Regions from separate parts of the Pseudoalteromonas sp. A41-2 genome, predicted to be linked through region 1. Evidence: predicted binding sites of a transcription regulator. Region 1 holds the regulator's gene; each other region holds the start of a gene.
What was found. The regulator sigma-54, encoded in region 1, starts transcription at its own class of promoters, with help from an activator protein. The targets are predictions, from matches to a motif close to GTTGGCACGNNNNTNGNNT.

Region 1 (5,496 bases):
CAGGTTACGCACATCGATACTTACAGCAATTTTGTCGTAATTATCTGACACACTGCGTACTAACGAAGGAAGTAGGTTTACAGGAATATTATCAACGCAGTAATAGCCTAAGTCTTCAAGTACTCGTAAAGCGACCGATTTACCTGAACCAGAGCGACCGCTGATAATAATTAATTCCATTTATGCCTCTGATGCAATGACTTTAAACAGATCACTATCTGTTTTAGCACTGCGTAGCTGTTTACAAAATTCTTTGTCTTTAAGTCTATCAGCAATTGTTGATAAGGTCTTTAGATGAAGTTGACAGTCACCATCTGGTACGATGAGTGCGACAAAAATATCCACTGGACGATTATCAATTGCGTCAAAATTTATAGGTGACTCACTCACAATTACAAATGCGTGTGGCTGATCTGCACCGCTCATACGACCATGTGGAATCGCAATACCTCGGCCAATACCTGTGCTGCCCAATTTTTCTCTGTTCAATAGGGCATTGAGTATATCTTGCTGAGATAAATGAGGGAGCTGCTCATGAGCCAGTTCGCTGATAAATTCGAGAATTCTTTTTTTGCTATTAAAAAGGACCGCAGCTTTGCTGCAGTCCTGGTTAGTAAGTGAACTAAGTTTCATAATTTAGTGTCGAGCTAATTTCTCTTTGTGTTTAATTACTTGACGATCAAGTTTATCGATTAACGAGTCGATGGCTGCATACATATCTTGGTGTTCAGTAGAGGCAAATAACTCGCCTCCGTTTACATGTAAAGTTGCTTCTGCTTTTTGGCTTAGTTTTTCTACATCTAGAATGACATGAACATTATTAATGTGGTCAAAATGCCTTTCTAGTTTCGCAAACTTGGTGTTTACATAGTCTCTTAATGAATCTGTGATTTCTACATGACGACCAGTTAAATTTAGTTGCATAAGCATTTTCCTTCTATGTAAAACGTCTAAATCAGACTCTTACGCTGATTCGACGGAGGTATTGCTAGAGACTCTCGATATTTTGCTATTGTCCGTCTAGCTACTTTAATTCCTTGCTCAGCCAATATATCTGCAATTTTGCTATCACTCAATGGTTTAGCTGTGTTTTCTGCGGCGATTAGCTTTTTGATTAAAGCGCGAATTGCCGTAGATGAACACTCACCCCCATTTTCAGTGCTTACATGGCTGGAGAAGAAATATTTCAACTCAAAAATTCCCCGCGGGGTATGCATGTATTTTTGTGTTGTTACTCGCGAAATTGTTGATTCATGCATTTCGACCATTTCTGCGACATCATTTAATACCATGGGTTTCATGGCCTCAGGACCATGTTCAAAGAAAGCCTGTTGTTGTTGAACAATACAGTTAGTCACTTTTAATAACGTGTCATTACGGCTTTCTAAGCTTTTAATAAACCATTTTGCTTCTTGTAAATGAGAGCGAATAAATTGGCTATCACTGCTTGATTTTACAGAACGTGACATCGCCGCATAGTGGCTATTCACTCTGATTTTCGGCATGCAGTCTGGGTTTAGTTCAACTACCCAACGGCCTTTTATTTTTTTTACGGATACATCGGGTATCACGTATTCAGATTCTTCTCTAACAATGGTATCCGCAGGCTTTGGATTTAAGCTGTGGATCAATGTCATGACTTCTTTCAGCTCACTTTCTTTAAGCTTAGTCTTTTTCATCAAAGTGCGATAGTCACGACTCGCTAATAATTCAATATGTTCTGATAACACCATTTTAGTTTCAGCTAAATAGGGGGTGTCAGCATCGAATTGGCGTAATTGAATACACAAACATTCTTGTAAACTACGTGCGCCAATACCGACAGGATCGAATAATTGGATTCTTTTTAAGACAGCTTCGACTTCATCAAGTTCGATTTCTTCTTCATCGTTATTTTGATTGAAGCTTTCAACAATGTCTTCGCAGCTTACGGTTAAAATACCCGAATCATCAATTGCCTCAACAATCGCAACGGCAATCGCTTCGTCTGTTGGGCTGAATGGAGTCAGTTGTAACTGCCACATTAGGTATTCGTGGAGAGTTTCGGTTGATGCGCCTTGGTAAATTGATTCATCTTCAGGCATTGGACCTGAGGAACTTGATGGGGCAGCACTCATGTACTCATCCCACGTAACATCCATTGCTAAGTCGTCACTTACGGTGTCTTTGTTGAGGGCATCACTGCTTTCTTGCTCGTACTCGCTCGCAGCTTCGTCAGCCGACGCGCTTAGTTGGGTATCGTCAGATTCGGCTTTCTGCTCGTTCTTGCCAATACTCTCTTCTGCATAATCTGCTTCTTCAACTTCAAGCAAAGGGTTAGAGTCTAACGCTTCTTGAATTTCTTGCTGGAGATCCAATGTACTGAGCTGCAACAAACGGATAGCCTGTTGCAGTTGTGGAGTCATTGTAAGTTGCTGGCCCATGCGCAGCTGTAATGATTGCCTCATGTATCCCTAACAATCCTTTTTAGTCTTATCAAACAATAGAACGATGCCGTTAACTATTTATTTGATTTATTGTCATTGTTATAAGTCTAGCAGATGCTCTAGTCGGTGGCGTATTTAAAGCCTGAATTGCTCGCCTAGATACACATCGCGTACAGTTTGGTCGGCTAACACATGTTCAGGTGTACCTGATGCAATTAGCTCCCCATGAGAAACAATGTAGGCTTTTTCACAAACATCAAGGGTTTCTCTCACATTGTGGTCAGTAATTAATACACCAATACCACGATTTTTTAAGTGCTCAATAATTTTCTTTATATCTAACACTGAAATAGGATCAACACCAGCAAAAGGCTCATCGAGCAAAATAAATTTAGGGTCAGCGGCCAGTGCACGTGCTATTTCAACACGACGGCGTTCACCCCCTGACAATGCCATACCTTGGCTGTCACGAATGTGTTGAATGCTAAATTCATCAAGTAAACTGTTAAGTGTTTCTTCGCGGCCTTGTTTATTGAGATCTTTACGGGTCTCTAAAATGGCCATTAAGTTTTGATAAACAGTCAGTTTTCTAAAAATCGATGATTCTTGTGGCAAATAGCCAATACCTAAGCGAGCGCGGCTGTGCATTGGCAATAAGGTGATGTCGTTATCATCAATGCTTATTTTACCTTTGTCACTGGGCACTAATCCCACAATCATGTAAAAGGTGGTTGTTTTACCTGCGCCATTTGGCCCAAGTAAACCGACAATGCTGCCAGCTTCTACCTCAAGGCCTACATTTTTTACAACTTGGCGACCCTTATAGCTTTTAGCTAATAGCTCTGCTTTTAGTGTGCTCATGGCTGGCCTTCATCGTTCTTTTTGTTATCAACAGGCACTAAAATAGTGTGTACACGATCGGTCGAGTTTTCATCTTTCTCGGCACTTATCAGTTGCTGTTCCATATCGTATGTAATGCTCTTGGCACTGACTTTTTGGCCTGCTTGAGTCACTTGTGCATTGCCAACGAGTGTTAATAAGCGTTTAGCAACATCGTATCGAACTTCTTCAGCACTGGCGCTCATAATAGTGCCGTCAGCTTGTTTTTCTTCAAAGTAAGCGGGCTTTCCTGTGGCAATAATTAATTCAACCGTGCCTTCAACTTCACCTGCATGTGCTTCGAGTCGATCCGCTGTAATACGACGGTTACCATGTATGATCTCGACATTATCTTCGAAGATACCAATGCCATTTTTTAGCTGACCTTCTTGGCGATCAGAGCTAATGCTGATTGGTGTGCCAGCCTGCTCAGCAGCTGCGCCAGAAAACGCAATCAATAAGCTTGGGATCAGGAGTAATTTCTTAAGTTTATTGGTCATAGTATATGGTTCGTGTATGGTTAGTTAACTCAACAATTTCGGCTTTTAAATCGGCTTTTAAACCTTTACCGGTAATTTTTAAATTCGGCCCTGTCAGCGTGACAGGTTGCTTAGAAAACATGGTCATTTTGTCAATGTCGATGTTAATGTTCTCAGCTTTAATATCTTCGATCATGCCATTATGGGTAAGGTTTTTAGCAACCACATCCCCTTCGAATACAAGCTGATCGTTTTCATATAACGTGGCTTCTTTGGCTTTTACTTGCCAAACTTGCTGATCACCGTAAATGGTGAAAATGGGTTGCTCAAAAAAGGTAAACCCGAGCTGTTGATACAGCTCCATTTTAGCTGCGGCCACTTTATGACTGATTTTACCTTGATCATCATAGGCTGTTTGCTTTAATGCGATTGCGGTGTAATCAGGTGTAGCGATAATCTCGTCTTCACTGAGCACTGTGTTTGTCGGTTGATTAAAGTACGGATACCATAACCAAACCATGCTACAAACAAAAACAATACTTAGTAAAATACGGGCTATATTCATGCGCTCGTTCCATCGCTAGTTAGCGGTTTGCCATTTTCTAGCATTAATAAATCAGTTAGTTCACGCACAGCTCCAAAGCCACCAGGTAACAGGGTGGTGTAATGAGCCAGTTTTTTGATTAATGGATGAGCATCATTAACAGCAACGGCAAATCCGACTTTTTCCATAACCGGTAAGTCTGGACCATCGTCACCAATATAGGCAATTTGCTCATCTGTTAAGCTAAGTTTATCTTTTAACTCTTGATAAGCAATGAGCTTATTCTCTTGGCCCTGATAAATATGTTGTACCGTAAGGCTAGTCATTCGCTGCTGAACTATTTGTGAATGGCGTCCCGTGATTACGGCCACCTGAAAACCACTATTGATAAGGGCTTTAATGCCGAATCCATCTTTTGTATTGAAAGCTTTAAGCTCTTCGCCTTGATTGCCCAAATAAATACGGCCATCTGAAAAAACACCATCAATATCACAAATAAGCAGTTTTATTTTTTGAGCACGTTGACTCACGTCTGTGCTTACTGGTTGGTAAAGCTCAGCAAATGTCATGCTTAAAGTACTCCTGCTTTTAAAAGGTCTTGCATGTTAAGCGCGCCAATGGGGGTGTTGCTTTTGTCGATTACAATCAAACCATTAATACGTTTACGTTCCATAATATTAAGCGCTTCTGCGGCCAGCATATCAGCGTGTGCAGTTGTGCATGAGCGAGTCATTACTTGGCTAATTGCGGTGCTGTGAATATCAACTCGTTGCTCTAAAATACGACGTAAATCACCATCAGTAAAAAGTCCCGATAGTGTGTTGTCATCACCAACAATTGCAGTCATACCGAGGCCTTTAGCCGACATTTCAATTAATGCATCTTTGATACTTTGTGATTCATTAACAATGGGAGTGGCCTCACCTGCGTGCATAACATCACTAAGACAAAGTAATAAACGTTTTCCTAAGCTTCCGCCCGGGTGAGAAAGTGCAAAATCGTCTGCTGTAAAGCCTCTTGCCTCAAGCAGTGCTACAGCCATTGCATCGCCCATGACTAGCGTTGCCGTTGTGCTGGCTGTTGGCGCAAGGCCCAGTGGGCACGCTTCTTTGCTTACTTTAATACACACATGTACGTCAGAAAGCGTGGCCATTGTTGAGTCTGGGTT
Region 2 (5,496 bases), 540 kb from region 1:
CGGTGATCAGCGCAATGTCATCTGGGTGTAGATGAATACGCACTCTTGTTTGCTCGTCTGCTAGTGCATCAATAGCGTGTTTAAGTGCGTGCAAAATAACATCTGGTGATGTTTTTATTTCTTGATAAATAAGCGATTCGCTAAGCATAACGGCCAGTTGAACAAGTTGCTTTTCAGCACTTTCATCCACTTTTGATAAGGGCTGAGTTAGGCTATCAAGCAAACTTCTTAGCGTAGTCAGTTGCTCTTCTAAAATCGGTTTTATGTCTTCTTGGCCTTGTGCTTTACCCAGCTCAACACCCTCTTTGTAGCCCGCTTCTTTTCCTTCACCCACGCCTTTTTCAAAGCCATCAATGTAACCTTGCTCATGGCCTTGCTTTAAGCCTTCGTCGAAAGCATCTTGACGAATTTTTTCAAGCTCAGCCATCGTCAAAGGTGGAAATTCAGGTTCTTCTGGCTCTTCTTCAACGTCTTTTTTTTCTTGCTCTTTACGGTACAGATCAGCCAAAGGGGTACCGTAAGCTGTTGAGCGCCCAGCAAACTTTCGGGTATCTTGCGCTACATCAGGAATCGGCCAGTTCTCGAGTAGTTCATCGACTGCGTCACTTGCATGAACTGGGCGTCCGGGATGAAAGGAAGGCTTTGTCATGGTTTACAGGAACTCCTCACCACCGCCACCGCCAAGCATAATTTCGCCTGAGTCAGCTAAACGACGTGCTGTAGACAAAATTTCTTTTTGTGCCGCTTCTACTTCACTAATACGCACAGGGCCCATAGCTTCTAAGTCGTCGGCCAGTAATTCCGCTGCACGTTTAGACATATTACTTAAGATCTTCTCTTTCAGTGCCTCATCTGTGCCTTTAATCGCTTTCATTAAGACATCTTGCTGTACTTCGCGCAGAATCGCTTGAATACCTCGATCTTCTACATCCATTAAGTTTTCGAATACGAACATCAAGTCTTGAATTTGTTGCGACATTTCTTCGTCATGCTCACGAATCGAATCCATTAACTGACCTTCAATATTGGTATCAAGGTAGTTCATGATATCTGCCGCTGCTTTTAAGCCGCCCATTTTCGCTGCCTGTGCACCTGCTTGGCCGGCGAACTGTTTCTCCATGATCTCGTTTAACTCTTGCAATGCAGCTGGTTGAACTTCTTCAAGGTTCGCAATACGCATCGTTAAATCAAGACGCACTTTCTCTGGGAATTGCGACAGAATCTCGGCTGATTGCTCAGGCTCTAAGTAAGAAAGCACAATGGTTTGAATCTGCGGATGCTCATTACGAATAATATTAGCCACCTGTTTCGAGTCCATCCACTTAAGTGAATCAAGACCTTTCGCTCCCGAACCCATCACAATTTGGTCGATTAGGCTGGCGGCCTTATCTTCACCAAGTGCGGCCGTAAGCGCTTTTTTAATAAAGTCTTCAGATTGGAAACCTATGGTACTGAAGCTTTGAATTTGCTCAATAAACAAGTTATGAACGGCGCTGATTTTCGCTTGCGATAAATCGTCTAATGCAGCCATCGCCATGCCCACTTTTTGCACTTGCTTAGGCTCTAAGTGTTTTAGAATTTGCGCAGCATCTTCTTCCGATAAACTCAGCAATAAAATCGCTGCTTTATCAACACCGTCTAATTTATCAACATCAAACGCCGGTGGGAGTTGTTTTTGTTCTTGATCAGTCATCTTCAGTTAACCACGCTTTCACTACTTGAGAAGACAGTTCTGGTTCATTAGCAACCAATGCACGAACTGCTTTGAGTAAATCTTCATCACCATGTAAATCTGGCAGCTGTAGTGTACCATCACTTGAGAATCCTACAGCAGCAGAGTCAAAGTCTTTATTTAGCATATCTAGCGTACTATCACCAATATCTACACCAGAGCTAAGTGCATCTTCATCATACTCTTCAAGTGTATCATCTGGGTAAATTAAGCGTTTCAGCATAGGTTTCACAACCGCCATGATAAGTACGATAATCACTAATGCACCTAATGATAAACGCAATATCTTCATAAACCAGTCTTGTTCCCAAATAGGCACTTCTATGGCCGCAGCGGTGTCTTCACGTACAAACGGAACAGTAACAACTTCAAGCGCATCACCACGTTGCATATCAAACCCCACTCCGCCTTGTAGCAAGCGACGGATATTTGACAGCGCTTCAACAGAACGAGGAACCATTGTTGTCTCGCCGTTTTCACCCACTTGTGGCACATAGTCAACCGCAACAGATACACTAATACGACGAATAACACCTGTTTGCTGACGCTTATGAGAAATAGTGGTATCTAGCTCGTAATTACGGGTTGCTTCTTTGTGCGAACGACTTGGGTTCATTGCACTACCAGCACCCCCCTGTCCTGCAACTTCAGGAATATTTGAATTAACAGGCGGTTGATTAGTCAAGGCACCTGGGATCCCCACAGCAAGACCACCAATGTTATTTTCTTCAAATGTTGTTTCACTGCGCACTGCAGGTAAGTCTGGGTTGTAGCGCTTTTGTGTTTCTTCTACCGCACTAAAGTCCATATTTAAATCAACTTGCGCAGTGTAATTACCTAAGCCTACGACAGGAATTAAGATGCTGTCGATTTTATTTAAGTATTCTTCTTCACGCTTGCGCTCAATTTCATATTCTTTGCGAGAACGCGCTGCCAGTGAATTTTGTGAACCCGAATTAAGTAAGCGACCGTTTTGATCTGTCACCGTAACACGCTCAGGTGAAAGACCTTGTACTGCAGAGGCAACAATATCAACAACTGAGTCGATTTCTTCACCATCTAACATACGGCCACGTTTAAGAGTCAGTACAACGGTAGCTGATGGTAGTTTTTCACGACGAGCAAATACGTTTTCTTTTGGAATTGCTAAAAGCACTTTGGCGCGAGTGACATTTTTTAGCTCTTCGATTGTGCGAGCAAGTTGCTGCTCACGACCATGTTTTAAACGTTCACGTTCTAAGCGTTGGCTAACACCAAAGCCCATATCTTGCATGATGATGTCGGTGCCTGAGCTTGGCGCTTGCTCAAGACCTTCACGGGCCATCAATAATTTAATATTTTGGTATTCGCCTTCTTCAACTGAGATGACATTACCATCAAGTTCATAATCAATCTTCTGTGCGTCTAAAAAGTCCAGCGTTTGGATAAGCTCTTCGGTTGGCATTTTACCCAGCGGTCGCATATCTGGTTGACGAGCCCAGATAATAATAAAAATTGCGATTGCCAAACAAATAGCCAGTGCAATGACCAACGTCACCTGACGTAATACATCAACGCCATTGAGGGCACTGAGGTAGCCTGACTTTTGCTCTTGTTGATCATCCGTGTCTGAAGTATCGACACCGCCGCCTGCGAGGGCTAGATCAGTTGATTGATTAGATTGCGCCACAATAATTCTCCACTACCTAGTTAAACAGGCATGTTCATGATTTCTTTATATGCTTCAACAAGTTTGTTGCGAACTTGCACCGTTGCTTCAAAAGCAACCGAAGACTTTTGCGAAGCAATCATTACTTCAGCAAGGGATACACTGCGGTCTCCCATCTCAAGTGCTGTTACTTTTTGTTTTGCTTCTTGCTGCAGGCCATTAACGGTATCTAGCGCGCTTGTAAGTAAGTCACCAAATTGCGCCGATGATGTTGGCTGAGCCTGAGTTGGTAAATTATTAACGGATTGACTACGGCTAGCTTCAAGTGCCATAGATTGCATTTCTTGAAATAATGCGCTGTTTTGAACTTTCATAATACTCTCTGACAATGCAGTTTACTTATACACAGATAAAGCACAAAACGTGCCACAAAATAAAACACTATAAATCAATGTGTTAGATGGTTATTTTGTTTGTCAGAGTTTTGACAGCAAACAAGCCCACATGGAGTGAGCTTGTCAGTTAAAGGGGGATGCTTTTAAGCGGGTAATGCAATACCTAAGTCGCGCATTTGAGCTAGTTTATATCTAAGTGTTCGTGGACTAATCCCTAATGTTTCAGCAACCTCTTTACGCTTTCCTTGACACCTAGCTAGGGTTTCTAAAATAATGCGATGCTCTTTGTCTTTAAGCTCATCTTTATAATTTCCCTGCTCGTTAACAGATGGAATTTCGTCATGCGTGGGGTTAACCACTTGCTCTTTATAAACCGGGGCATTTTGCACCGGTGCACTATTTACAGTCTGTGCTTTAACCACTAAGAGCTCTTCAATAAATATATCGTCTTCATGAATGCTATTACCATCACATAGTATCAGTGCACGCTGAATCACATTATCAAGTTCACGGACATTACCCGGCCAAGCATGCGATAGCAGTTTTTGCTTAGCTTGCTCAGTTAATAATGCGATAGGCTCTTTACTTCTGATGCAATGACGCTCAATTAAATGCTCTGCAAGGACAATAATATCACCTGGGCGCTCACACAGCGGACGCCACATTAAAGGAAAAACATTTAAACGATAATACAAATCTTCTCTGAATAAATTTTCGCTAACAGCTTCTTTTAAATCACGGTTACTGGTTGCGAGTACTCTAACATCGAGCTCAATGGTTTTACGACCACCCAAACGCTCAACTTCACGCTCTTGCAAAACACGCAATAACTTAGCTTGCAGACCCAAATCCATTTCGGTGATTTCGTCAAGCAAGATAGTGCCACCTTGTGCTTGTTCAAATTTGCCCGGACACGCTTGAATCGCCCCAGTAAACGCGCCTTTTTCATAACCAAACAAGGTCGCTTCTAACATGTTCTCAGGAATAGCGGCACAGTTAATCGCTACAAAAGGAGCATCTGCGCGACTTGATTTATCGTGAATAAAGCGCGCCAGCACTTCTTTACCCGAACCACTGGGTCCGAGCACCATGACACTGGCATCTGAACGTGCCACTTTACTGGCCAGCTCAAGTAATTTAATACTGGATGGATCCGCGACAATCGGCCCATCGGTTTCTTTTTCTTTCTCGGGTAAATAACGACTCACCATATTCAGTAAAACTTCGGGTGCAAATGGTTTAGCCATATAATCAATGGCCCCTAAACGCATTGCCTCAACCGCATCATCAATGGTGGCGTATGCTGTCATCATTAATACTGGTAGTTCAGGGTAATTAAGTTTAATGCTACGCAATAAATCAAGGCCGCTCATCGCGCCCATTTGTACATCGCTTACCACCAATGAATACGTTCCTTGCTTTAGCAATACCATTGCTTGCTCGGCACTGTCGGCAGCGATGCAATCAATACCTGACATTTCCAATGTATCAATTAAGGCTTCGCGTAAGCCTGCGTCGTCTTCAACGACTAAAATAGAGTTCGTATTCATCTTGCCTCCACTGACGTAGTTTCTGCACTAATGGGCAGGATTAAACTAAAACATGCCCCCCCATGGGCATTATTAGCCACTTCGACCCGCCCTTGATGCGCATTAGCGACTGAGCTTACGACTGCAAGCCCAAGCCCTGTACCTTGGCTTTTCGTTGTGTAAAAGGGTTCA
Region 3 (5,496 bases), 160 kb from region 1:
AAGCCCGACTTCGTAGAGCTCTTTTTGTCGACTTAATTGTCGCTCAATATTTTTCAGGCGTGTTTCGCTGTGTTTAATATCAATCTCGGTTGCACGCAACACCGCTTTGTTTCGCGCCACCTCAGATTCAAATGCAGTGGTATCAAGGCGCATTAAAATATCGCCTTCGGTGACACTTTCACCTTCTTCAACAAATACCTTCGCAACCCGCCCAGTGACTTCTGAGCGTAACTGTACTTGGGTGTTAAATACCAGATTACCAGAGGCCAAAATTGAATCAGCAATACTACCTTGTTCAACGCTTGCTACATGCATTTCAGGCACTTTTTTGCTGTTTGTTATTTGCTTAGATATGAGTAATGCTGCAAATGCCGTGATAGCAAGGCCAATAATGATGGCTTTTTTCATGTTACTTCCTTGTGGGAGTAAGAGCGGCAATGCCGCTCATTTGATAGCTAGATGATTGCAATAACTGTCCAAATACCGTAGATCGCGATACTGGGTAGGGCAGCAAACAGGAGTGCTTTATTAAAGTTGAAGTTAGTCCAACACTTTAAACCGACTGCCGCTAGTACAATGCCCCAGATAGAGAAAATGTTTAGGCTTTCAAGCATGGTATAAAAAGGATGACCGACCTCAAGGCCGATGAGCAATTGATTGATTGAGGCATAATTAAAGAGGGTTGGTGAAAGCTGGTTGTTGCTGGCAGTTAAAACGAGGATCAATATACCCAAGCTTGAAATAACCATTGGCATCATGGTCCACACGCCAAACCCATACCACGCACCGTAACTATAGTTAGCCTCTGGATCTTGCTTTGATACAAATAGGTAGTAACCGGCCATCAATGCATTAATAACAGCTAAGCCAATAATACCACCAAAGAGCGCAAACCATACCTGCATATCAAGCGTTTGCTCCATGCTTTGACGGATCATTTTTTGCTCAGCAATTGTGGCATCAACACTGGCTGCAGCGACTTGCTGATCGATTAAAAACTGAGGATCTGCTTTGTTATAAAAAGCGAGCATACTTGCCGCGAGCATGCCTGCAAGTAATATGAAAGCAACAAAAGACCAGCCTTTTGCCTCCTTCACTCCATTAAACGCTTTGCTTGGGCTGATAAAAATATCAACTAGTGCTGTCACTGCATTCGACGATTTCATTATTATTCCTTGTTAAGTAACATTTATTTTTAGGTACTAAAATACCCTGATTTATTATTAATTAGAAGTCTGATTTGTAACTATATGTTAACAGTTGTGAATAGGGAAATTGTGTTATTCTTTAAAGAGTAAGATAGGTGTAATAATCAAGATTAAGTAGGTATATATAGTGAATAACAATGTGCGTTGTATTGATGAATTAGTACTGGGATTTTGGCGCTTGCTAGATTGGCAAATATCACCACAGCAATGCTTAAGCTTTTTAGAGCAAGCCATTGAAGTAGGGGTTACACACACTGACCATGCTGATATTTATGGTGAATACGGCTGCGAAGCTGAATTTGGTAAAGCGTTACAACTAAAGCCGAGTATTCGTGATGAAATAAAAATAATCACTAAATGTGGAATTAAACCCGCATTTCCCAGTTTAGGCTTGCAAGGCAAAGCGAATCATTATGACTCGAGTGCAGCCCATATCATCGCATCCGCTCAGCAATCGCTTAAACACTTTAATACCGACCGATTAGATGTGTTATTGATCCATCGCCCTGATTATTTAATGAATGCAGAAGAAGTAGCTGAAGCATTCAATACTTTAAAAGCAAATGGTGATGTTATTGACTTTGGTGTTTCAAACTTCACGCCGTCACAACTCAGCTTACTGCAGTCTCGTTTAGACTTTGATTTAGTCACGAATCAAATAGAGTTTTCGCCTTATGAGATGAAAGCGCTTGATGATGGGACTTTGGATCAATGCCAATTACTTGATATTAAACCCATGCTTTGGTCACCTTTAGCGGGCGGGCGTTTATTTTCAAATGACGATGAAAAAGCAGTGCGTTTGCGTGCGGTGTTGGAGCAAGTTGGCAACGAAATTGGAGCCAGCTCTATCGATCAAGTTGTGTATACTTGGTTACTCATGCACCCAAGTTTGCCATCAGTAGTATTGGGTACAGGCAACATTGCCCGGGTTAAATCAGCCGTTGCAGCGAAAGAATTCACAATGAATCGTGAGCAATGGTATCGTATTTGGCAAGGCTCTACAGGCCACAGTGTGCCATAATTTTAAAGTGCGCTTTAACGAGAAAAGGGCCTTTCGGCCCTTCGTGTTGCAGCAAGTAACACATTCTTTTTTAAAGCGTAAAGTCAACTGCGTAAGCGACATACACTTTTACATCAGAGCCATCAATGTCTGTGTCAGACACGCCAAATGTAAAGCCGTCTTTTGACACAGAAACACCGTAGTCAATGATATTATCATCACCAATGAAATCGCCTGAGTAATGACCCAGATGAAGAGCCATTTCTGCACCGGTACTGCCAACTGGGAAGCTATAGTCAGCATTTAAGTATAAAGAATCTCCAAAATCTGTACCGTCACCGCTGGCTGCTGATGTAGCAAGGATTGCAGCACCAAAAGTGAAACTACCCATGCTGATGCTACCGTAGATCTCTGAAAAGTCAGCGTCAGTATAAGATGCTGCATCAGGGTAAGCATAATAAATGTAGCCAACATCGTAGCTAAATGTTTCATTGATATCACCGCCAAAACCTGCATAAAGGTCTAGCTCGTAAGTCATGTCGTCAGCCCAGCTGGCATTCGATACCCAAGTACCTGCGTAAAAGCCAGATTCACTTGCGTAATCAATACCGCCCTGAATTGCAGCATCACCCCCAGTTTGCTCTTGACCACGCCATAAATAGTTTGAAGTAGCCGCAGCGTTTGCTGTTACTTCTGCATAACTATATGTTGAGCTCAAAGTTAATAGCGCAATGGCGCTTGCTACGACCGTTTTTTTTAGTTTTAGCATGTTTCTCGTATCCTGTTGTTATGTTGATTTGCCCCATTTCAGATTGCAGTCTGGTTATTATTTGAGGACAGTTTTTATGTGTTGTCTGGATACGATGTAGCACTGGTTGTGCCAAGTTAATTCTGAAAGGGATATTTTATGTTTAACTGCTTTAAAAACAGCCTTTTAAGCGTGTTATTTTTTAAAGTTTAGATTTATTTGAATTGTTCATGCGCACACCTGTGGTGCAAAAAATAACCCGGTTGCACAATCGCGAAGCAACCAGGTTTTTCTTGTTTGATAGAGACTTAGCCAAAAATGGCACGCATTAGGCTGATTGTTTCTTCAACGCTACGTCCTTTTTCAACTTCGCTAACGATAGAGTCTCGTTTTGCTTTTATATGCTCGGGGATATCGTCACTTGCAAGCGCGCGGTCTACTAAAATCTCAGCAGACTCTTTGCCGCGACGCACGGTTTTTTTGCCTGCAGAACTGCCCGTGCTCTTCGGTTTGCTAAGCAGTTTAATGTAGTTAGAGTTATCAGCCGTGGTGTTATCGGCATAATAGAAGAAGCACGGTAGTAACGCTTTTATCTCAATAAGTGATTGTTCATGATCATTTGCTGCAGCAGCCATTTTAAACCAAGGCATGCTATGAATTGCAGTAACCACGTCTTGCCAATAACGTTCAAAATCACGGTTGTTTAATTTAGGAACTCCCAACGAAGCGCAAAGCGCATCAAGCTTACTATTTGTAATAGGCGTAAATACATCTGGGCGGCGCATTGCTAATAAGCGTGTTGCAGGCGCAAGCGTTGGTTTTTCTTCGCTGCCTGTAAAGGCCATAAAGTAAGCAACCATAAAATGTTGATAGTGTTCTTGCGTCACATCGCCTTCTAGGGGAATGTGCGCTAGGGCCTCGTCAAAAGCCGCAGGCAGGTCGCTCAGCATTTGATGAAACCCTTTGGCACTTTTGGTTGAAGCAAACCATTCAACATCAAAGTTATAGCTACTTGGGTCAAGAGAAGCCGTGTGTTTGCCTGCAAAAGCCAAGCGGTCTTCTGGAATCATTTCTTTTAAAGTTTGTGATTTAATTGCGCCAATGTAGTTAGCTAAACGTAATTGCTCATCAAGCGCAATGAGCTCTTTATGTTGCTCAATAAAGCCAGTAACAACAGGCCAAGGTGCAACGCGCAGCGTTTTCAATTGCAAGAAGCTAATGGCAGAGATCAGTAAGTCGTGAAGTTTTTTTAATGTCGGTAACTGCTTATCTTCTAATAAATCATAGTTAATACGATCGCGGCTTGCACTGAGTAGCTCATAGCACCAACCTAAAAAGTCTTCTGGGTGGTTGTCTACTTTCACGGCCATTAGGTTGAGGCTTAGCTCTGAAGATTGCTTGAGAATATTTTGATAAATTTGACTTTCTTGCTCGCTAAGCGCCATTTTTGACGGTGAAATAAGCAGTTTCTTCATGCCTTGTAGACTCTCCAGTTTGATATATTTTTTAGTCACTTTATTTTAGCTTAAATAAGCTAACAGCAACAGGGGCGTGCATCATACCGAAGAATACAGGGGATGCAATCTTGATAAGTTAAATCTGCACAAGATTGCATTTAAAGGCGTTAATCTGCTTCGTCTAGTGAAAATAATTGCTCGACAGTTGTATTAAACTGCCGGGCTATCTTTAATGCAATGATCACTGAAGGCGTAAAGCGAGACGTTTCGACCGTACTAATTGTTTTACGTGAAACAGCGATAGCATCGGCTAGCTCTTGTTGCGAAAGCCCTGCGGCTTTGCGATATTTTGCAATATGATTTTGCACTATTGCTCCTAGTCTCTACTTTGCCAAAGAATTGAGATGCCATATATTAAACTCATTTCAGCCAGGTAAAAGGTAGCCATCATGCTATGAGAAACATCTAAAGCTAACTCATCAGACAATAAATACACCGCACCCATACTAAAGAGTAAACCAAGTACAACATGTTTATAGGCAATGGTGTCAATCGTATTTAAAAACTCATCTTTATAAGTAAGGCGATATTTCATTTTCCATGTAAATCCACCTCTTATCACAAACATACAGAATGATCCCAGAAAAGCAGCACTGCCTAAAAACAACAAGGGGGCCGATGTTTGATTAAGCGCAGGGTAAACACTGATAATGAGTAGAGTGATCCCCATAAACACTGAAAACCATGCATTTTGGCTCATAAATTTCTCTTCCGTTTGGATATCTTGCTTTGACATAAATCTTCCTTTTAATTTTAATTGTAACCTCTAGGTATCAATGTAACCTTTGGGTATCATCTAGTCAACTATTTAATGTAACCTAAAGGTTTCAAAATATTTCAGCGACGATTCATATTTGTCTACCTAAGCTTGCTGAATAGCCTTTTTATTTGTTTAGCAATGATTTTCGGCTTAACACCCGCTATGATATGAACAATGTTTGCCCATTTTTAAGGATGATTATGAAAACCTTACTAAAGATTATTGGTGTCATATTCGTATTACTAATTGCCTTAGTAATCGCC
Region 4 (5,496 bases), 380 kb from region 1:
TAAGGTAGGCCCTAAAATGCAGCAGTTTTTGAGTTTTAGTGCTCCTGCCGTGCTCACTGCTATTTGGGTGCCCATTGTATTTATTAATGATGAAGGGATTAATTTAGATTGGCAAAATCCCTACCTAAGTGCTGCGGTACTTGCCGTTATTGTGGCTTACAAAACACACAACATTTACTACACAACACTGGCAGGGATGGGATTATTTATAATCTTGAGCTAACGCAACTTATACGCTGGCGAGCAAAATAGCGCGGCTTTTCTCAAGTGTCACTTGCTCACGCTCACCCAGAGCAGTCATGCCATGGCGCTCTAACTGCGCAACAAGCTTATCTGCCACACTGTCGTCTAAGTTATAATCGCTCAAACGTGTTGGCATTTTAACACTGTGGAAGAAAGCTTCCGTTGCAGCTATCGCGTGTTCAATTGCCGCCTCTTCATTGGTAATATCCAGTCCCAGCACACGTTCTGCATATTGTAGTAACTTACCGCGCTTAGTGTCTTTTTGCTCAGCCATCATGCGTGGTAATACAATCGCTAGGGTTTGCGCATGATCAAGGCCGTACACTGCTGTCATTTCATGCCCTATCATATGTGTTGCCCAATCTTGAGGTACGCCCGCACCAATCAACCCATTTAATGCCATTGTTGCTGACCACATAATATTAGCGCGCACCTGATAATTTTCTGGCTCTGAGAATGCTTTAGGCCCTTCTTCAATGAGGGTCATTAAAATTCCTTCGGCAAAGCGGTCTTGCAACTTTGCACCTACATCATACGTAAGGTATTGCTCCATAGTATGTACAAATGCGTCAACAATCCCGTTAGTCACTTGGCGCTCTGGTAATGAAAACGTTACTGCGGGGTCAAGTACCGCAAAACGAGGGCGCACATACTCACTGGCAAATGGAAGTTTATCGTGAGTTTCAAGGTTTGAGACAACACTAAAGGTATTCGACTCAGACCCCGTTGCAGGCAAGGTCAGTACCACACCGAGTGCAACCGCCGATTTTACTTCTGCGCCGTTTGCTAAAATATCCCAAGGCTCACCCGTGAATTCAGCCGCAGCGGCAATAAACTTACTGCCATCAACCACAGAACCCCCACCTACAGCCAGAATGAAATCAATCTGCTTTTCTTTAACAAGCTCTACGGCTTTCATACAGGTTTGGTAACTTGGGTTTGGCTCAATACCTGCAAACTCAAACCACGTATGCTCACTTAATGCTGCTTTAACCTGATCATAAACGCCATTTTTCTTAATGCTGCCACCACCATAAGTGACGAGTACTTTGGCATTTTTAGGGATTTCTGACTGAATCTCTTTAATCTGTTGCTCACCAAAATGAATCTTGGTTGGGTTTTCAAAACTAAAATTTAACATGTGGCTTCCTCATCGTTGATGTGAGTTTTTATCAGAGAATAAACCATTTTAGTTATTTTTATATAGGGATAAAGCGGTAAAATAGATAATCACTTTTGCAGTAATGCAACAATAATTAACGTAAACTCACACTAGCTAGAAATCTTAGGATATGAATATGTGGCAAGGTTTAGACGAATTTTTATATGTTGTTGAGCAAGGGAGCTTTACCCATGCAGCCAAGGCGATGGAGGTCTCTACTTCACATATTAGTAGGCAAATTCAACAACTTGAAAACCGCTTAGGGTCAGTCCTTTTTCAGCGTACCACGCGAAAAATAAGCCTGACAGAGGCCGGAAAAGAATATGCGATCAAACTTAAAGCAATCCGGCAAGAGCTTATCGATGCGAATAACCAGTTACAGGGTGAGCAACGCCAACCTAAAGGGCTTATTCGTATCACAGGTGCCGGTGAATTTGTTGCCAATCAAGTTGCACCGAAAGTTGCCGAATTTGTCAAACGCTACCCAGAGGTCGAAGTCGAAATCGACTTCAATAGCCGTAATGTCAATTTAGTTGAAGAGGGCTTTGACTTAGCCGTTCGTTTTGGCCGCATGGAAGACTCCAATCTTATCGCCAGACCTCTTTGCAAGCGAATAATGACGCTTGTCGCAAGCCCTGAATACCTAGCCAACCATCCACGCTTAACGCACCCTTATGAGTTGACTGAACACAATTGCCTAATCGCGATGAGAAAACGTTGGCGTTTTAACATTGATGAACACATCAAAGAAGTCCGTATAAATGGCAATTGGCGCAGCAATCACCCTCAAGCCATTCTAAGTGCAGCTATTGCTGGCATCGGAATCGCGCATTTGGCACACGACATTGTTGAGCCCTATATTGCAAAAGGGCAAATTGTAACAGTGCTGGATGACTTTCAAGTCAGCGACAACGCCTCTTGGTTGGTGTATCCGCGCAAAGATCTCTTGCCTTACCGCGTACGTTTACTAATTGAGCACCTTACCAATGAATTCGCTGAATAAAATTCACACTTTCAGAAATAAGGCAAGCGGGTTAGAATCAATCAAATAATAATAAAAAGTCACTATTATGAACGAATTTTATCAACTCTCAGCAACCAACTTACAAGGCCAAACGGTTCACTTTTCTGATTTCGAAAATAAAGTCGTTTTAGTCGTCAATACAGCGAGCAAGTGTGGTTTTACACCACAATACGAAGGCCTGCAAAAATTGCACGAAAAATACCATGTTCAAGGCCTCATTATTATCGGCTTTCCGTGTAATCAGTTTGGTAAACAAGAGCCCGGTGACACAAAAGAAATTAAGGAAGGCTGCCTCATCAACTATGGCGTGAGTTTCTTAATGATGAGTAAGGTGGATGTCAATGGTGAACATGCTCACCCTGTCTTTAGGCACCTAAAATCAGAATTACCGGGCTTTATCACCCGTAAAATAAAGTGGAACTTTACAAAGTTTCTGATTGGTAGGGATGGTAAAGCGATTAAACGATTCGCGCCCCTCACTAAACCAGAACACATCGAGTCTGCAATTATTACGGCACTGAGCAAATAAACCTCGAACCAAAAAGCAATAAAGAGGCAATAGCCTCTTTATCTAAATTTATGCTTAGTCGTTCATGTACTCATCAAAGTCGTCTTCGCCTAAGTTTCTGCGCAAGCGTTTTTGCTCAAGATAGTCTTCCAACTTCTTCTTAACGCGTTGCTTTTTCTTGTCGTGTTGATTACGCCCGACCATTTCGTACTCGTCTTCAACAAAATCGTCATCTAGCGCATCATAACTAAATGTCTTACCCACAACCCACTCCATAAAGTGTTTGAGACCAATTCAGGAGATTAAAATTTGCTCTGTGAATTGGCAAAGATTAAAAAGCTCAGTGGTTATTTAGTATGTAAAAAACCACCAAAATAAAGCCACACCGCCATGCTAAAGTGGCGATATGTCAATATTGTGAATAAATAGCGCTAAATTTGATTTCTGAAAAGTGAGAGTTTTTTATCGTTTCGATAAAACACATTTATCCATGTATGTTTTTTAGTTAATTTGACTAAAAAATGGTTAAAAAACCAAACAGCTTTCATTTTAAAAAACCTCAAAAACAACATAACTCAATGAAAATAAACACAATAAAAACCTTGGCATTAAGTTTGATTATTTATTTTCGTCATTTCAAACAGGAAAGAAAAAAATGAAAAAGTTATTGTTAGTAAGTTCTTTATTTATCGCAACCAGCGCTATGGCTCATAACGATAATGATACGCATATTTCATTCAGTGGTGAGCAATGTGATGTTGAGTTCAAGAACGATGTTCGCATCACGCCAAACGAATTAGAAGTGTTCACTGCTGATAACAGCACAATGAAAATCATTGATCAAAATAACTTATACATTGATGGCGAAAACATCTCGCTGAATGCATCTCAACAACAAGCTATTGCAAATTACTCAGATAGCTTACGTAGCCAACTACCCGAAGTGGCAAACATTGCTCTAGAGGGTGTGAAAATTGCCGGTGTTGCAATTGAAGAAGTGGCAAACGCATTCAACATTAGTGGCTTTGATGACATCTCTGAATTAATGGATGAGATTAGTGTAGAAGTGCAAAATACCTTTTACCAACAAGGTGCATTCACCATGGGTCAGCAAAGTTTTGAAAAGTTTGGTCAAAATTTTGATGAACAATTCGACCAACAAATTGAGTCTGCAGTTGAATCGGCAATGATGCAATCAATGGGCAGTATTTTAGTTGCACTAGGCTCTGAGCTTCTTGGCTCGGGTGGTGACATGGACACGTTTGAACAGCGCATGGAAAACATGGGTGAACAAATCGAAGCGCGTGTAGAAACACAAGCAGCGCAACTTGAAAAACGTGCCGACGCATTGTGTGGCAGCTTTGCCGATATTGCTCACAAAGAGCAACAGCTCGTTGCTTTAGTGCCACAACTCAAAGAATACCAACTGTTCACGTTCAAACAGAACACCCTGTAATGCATTAACATCCCTGAACCAATCTACTTGGTCTTATGGCGCAGAGCTTGCTCTGCGCTTTTTTTATTTTTTTGCAAGTACGGTTAGTTGTGACAACGTTTTGACTGCGTCTTCCAAACGCTCTGACCAAGGCAAACCATAGCTTAATCGAAAACAGCTGCGGTATTTTTTCCCCGCCGAAAAAATAAGCCCAGGAGTAATACTAATCCCCGCATCTAATGCTAAATGGAATAGTTTAACGGCATCATATTGACTCCCTAAGTCCACCCAAATAACACACCCTCCCTGCGGGTTACTAATACGTGCACAACTTGGCATATATTGCTGCAGGCACCAAATCATTCGCTCTTTGTTAGCACTTAGTCGCTGGCGTAATAAACGAATATTTCTGTCGTATTCACCACTGGCAATAAATTCATACAAGGTCCATTGATTGATCAATGGCGCTGAGCAGCTCAAGGCTCGTTTAAAACGTCTGGCTTGTTCAGCAAACTGGCCCGCAATAATCCAACCAATCCGATAACTCGGTGCAGCCGTTTTTGAAAATGAGGCGCAGGTGATCACCAATCCTTTTTTAGAGTAAGCCTGCGCTGGTGTAGCACGTTTTGCGGTGTAATGTAGATCACCGTATACATCATCCTCTATCAGCACAACATCACGAGCCTCAAGTAAAGCGACCAGCTGTTCACGCTTACTATCAGGCATAAAACTCCCCACAGGGTTATTCAATGAGGTAGAGAACACGCATGCTTTTATATCATGCTCATCTAGCGCCTGTTGTAAGTCATCTAACCAAATGCCTTCATCTGGGCATAGTGGGATTTCCAGCGCTTTCAATCCTAAACTTTCAATTAACTCAATGATGCCAAAGTAACAAGGTGATTCAATCGCAATCACATCACCAGGTTTTGCCACGCATTTTAGTGCAATGGCAAGCGCTTCTTGTGCCCCATTGGTGATCACCAATTCATCGCTCGCCACACCAATTCCGAAATCTAAATAACGATGAATCAATTGCTTTTTTAACGGAGCAAAGCCATCCATCGGCCCATAATTAATTACCGTAGCTCCGGCCAATGTCATCACTCGGCGCATCGTTCGTG

Region 2: the regulator sigma-54 is predicted to act here: its motif matches at 3,793-3,811, upstream of fliE (flagellar hook-basal body complex protein FliE).
Region 3: the regulator sigma-54 is predicted to act here: its motif matches at 3,075-3,093, upstream of IT970_RS01385 (TorF family putative porin).
Region 4: the regulator sigma-54 is predicted to act here: its motif matches at 3,539-3,557, upstream of IT970_RS00355 (YggN family protein).

What each region holds. Positions count from the first base shown of each region.
Region 1 is NZ_CP065231.1:448,847-454,342, forward strand. It holds gene rapZ (RNase adapter RapZ) at 1-180, opposite strand, end outside; gene ptsN (PTS IIA-like nitrogen regulatory protein PtsN) at 181-633, opposite strand; gene hpf (ribosome hibernation promoting factor) at 637-924, opposite strand; gene IT970_RS02175 (RNA polymerase factor sigma-54) at 951-2,447, opposite strand; gene lptB (LPS export ABC transporter ATP-binding protein) at 2,562-3,287, opposite strand; gene lptA (lipopolysaccharide transport periplasmic protein LptA) at 3,284-3,805, opposite strand; gene lptC (LPS export ABC transporter periplasmic protein LptC) at 3,795-4,349, opposite strand; gene kdsC (3-deoxy-manno-octulosonate-8-phosphatase KdsC) at 4,346-4,897, opposite strand; gene IT970_RS02200 (KpsF/GutQ family sugar-phosphate isomerase) at 4,900-5,496, opposite strand, start outside.
Region 2 is NZ_CP065231.1:990,102-995,597, reverse strand. It holds gene fliH (flagellar assembly protein FliH) at 1-649, opposite strand, end outside; gene fliG (flagellar motor switch protein FliG) at 653-1,693, opposite strand; gene fliF (flagellar basal-body MS-ring/collar protein FliF) at 1,686-3,401, opposite strand; gene fliE (flagellar hook-basal body complex protein FliE) at 3,422-3,754, opposite strand; gene IT970_RS04585 (sigma-54-dependent transcriptional regulator) at 3,919-5,325, opposite strand; gene IT970_RS04580 (sensor histidine kinase) at 5,322-5,496, opposite strand, start outside.
Region 3 is NZ_CP065231.1:285,664-291,159, forward strand. It holds gene IT970_RS01370 (efflux RND transporter periplasmic adaptor subunit) at 1-408, opposite strand, end outside; gene IT970_RS01375 (YIP1 family protein) at 456-1,166, opposite strand; gene IT970_RS01380 (aldo/keto reductase) at 1,336-2,229, shown strand; gene IT970_RS01385 (TorF family putative porin) at 2,300-2,977, opposite strand; gene IT970_RS01390 (hypothetical protein) at 3,265-4,431, opposite strand; gene IT970_RS01395 (helix-turn-helix transcriptional regulator) at 4,581-4,781, opposite strand; gene IT970_RS01400 (hypothetical protein) at 4,790-5,209, opposite strand; gene IT970_RS01405 (AsmA family protein) at 5,434-5,496, shown strand, end outside.
Region 4 is NZ_CP065231.1:64,547-70,042, reverse strand. It holds gene IT970_RS00380 (AzlD domain-containing protein) at 1-223, shown strand, start outside; gene IT970_RS00375 (iron-containing alcohol dehydrogenase) at 230-1,384, opposite strand; gene IT970_RS00370 (LysR family transcriptional regulator) at 1,542-2,408, shown strand; gene IT970_RS00365 (glutathione peroxidase) at 2,476-2,958, shown strand; gene IT970_RS00360 (PA3496 family putative envelope integrity protein) at 3,013-3,201, opposite strand; gene IT970_RS00355 (YggN family protein) at 3,593-4,393, shown strand; gene IT970_RS00350 (aminotransferase-like domain-containing protein) at 4,457-5,496, opposite strand, start outside.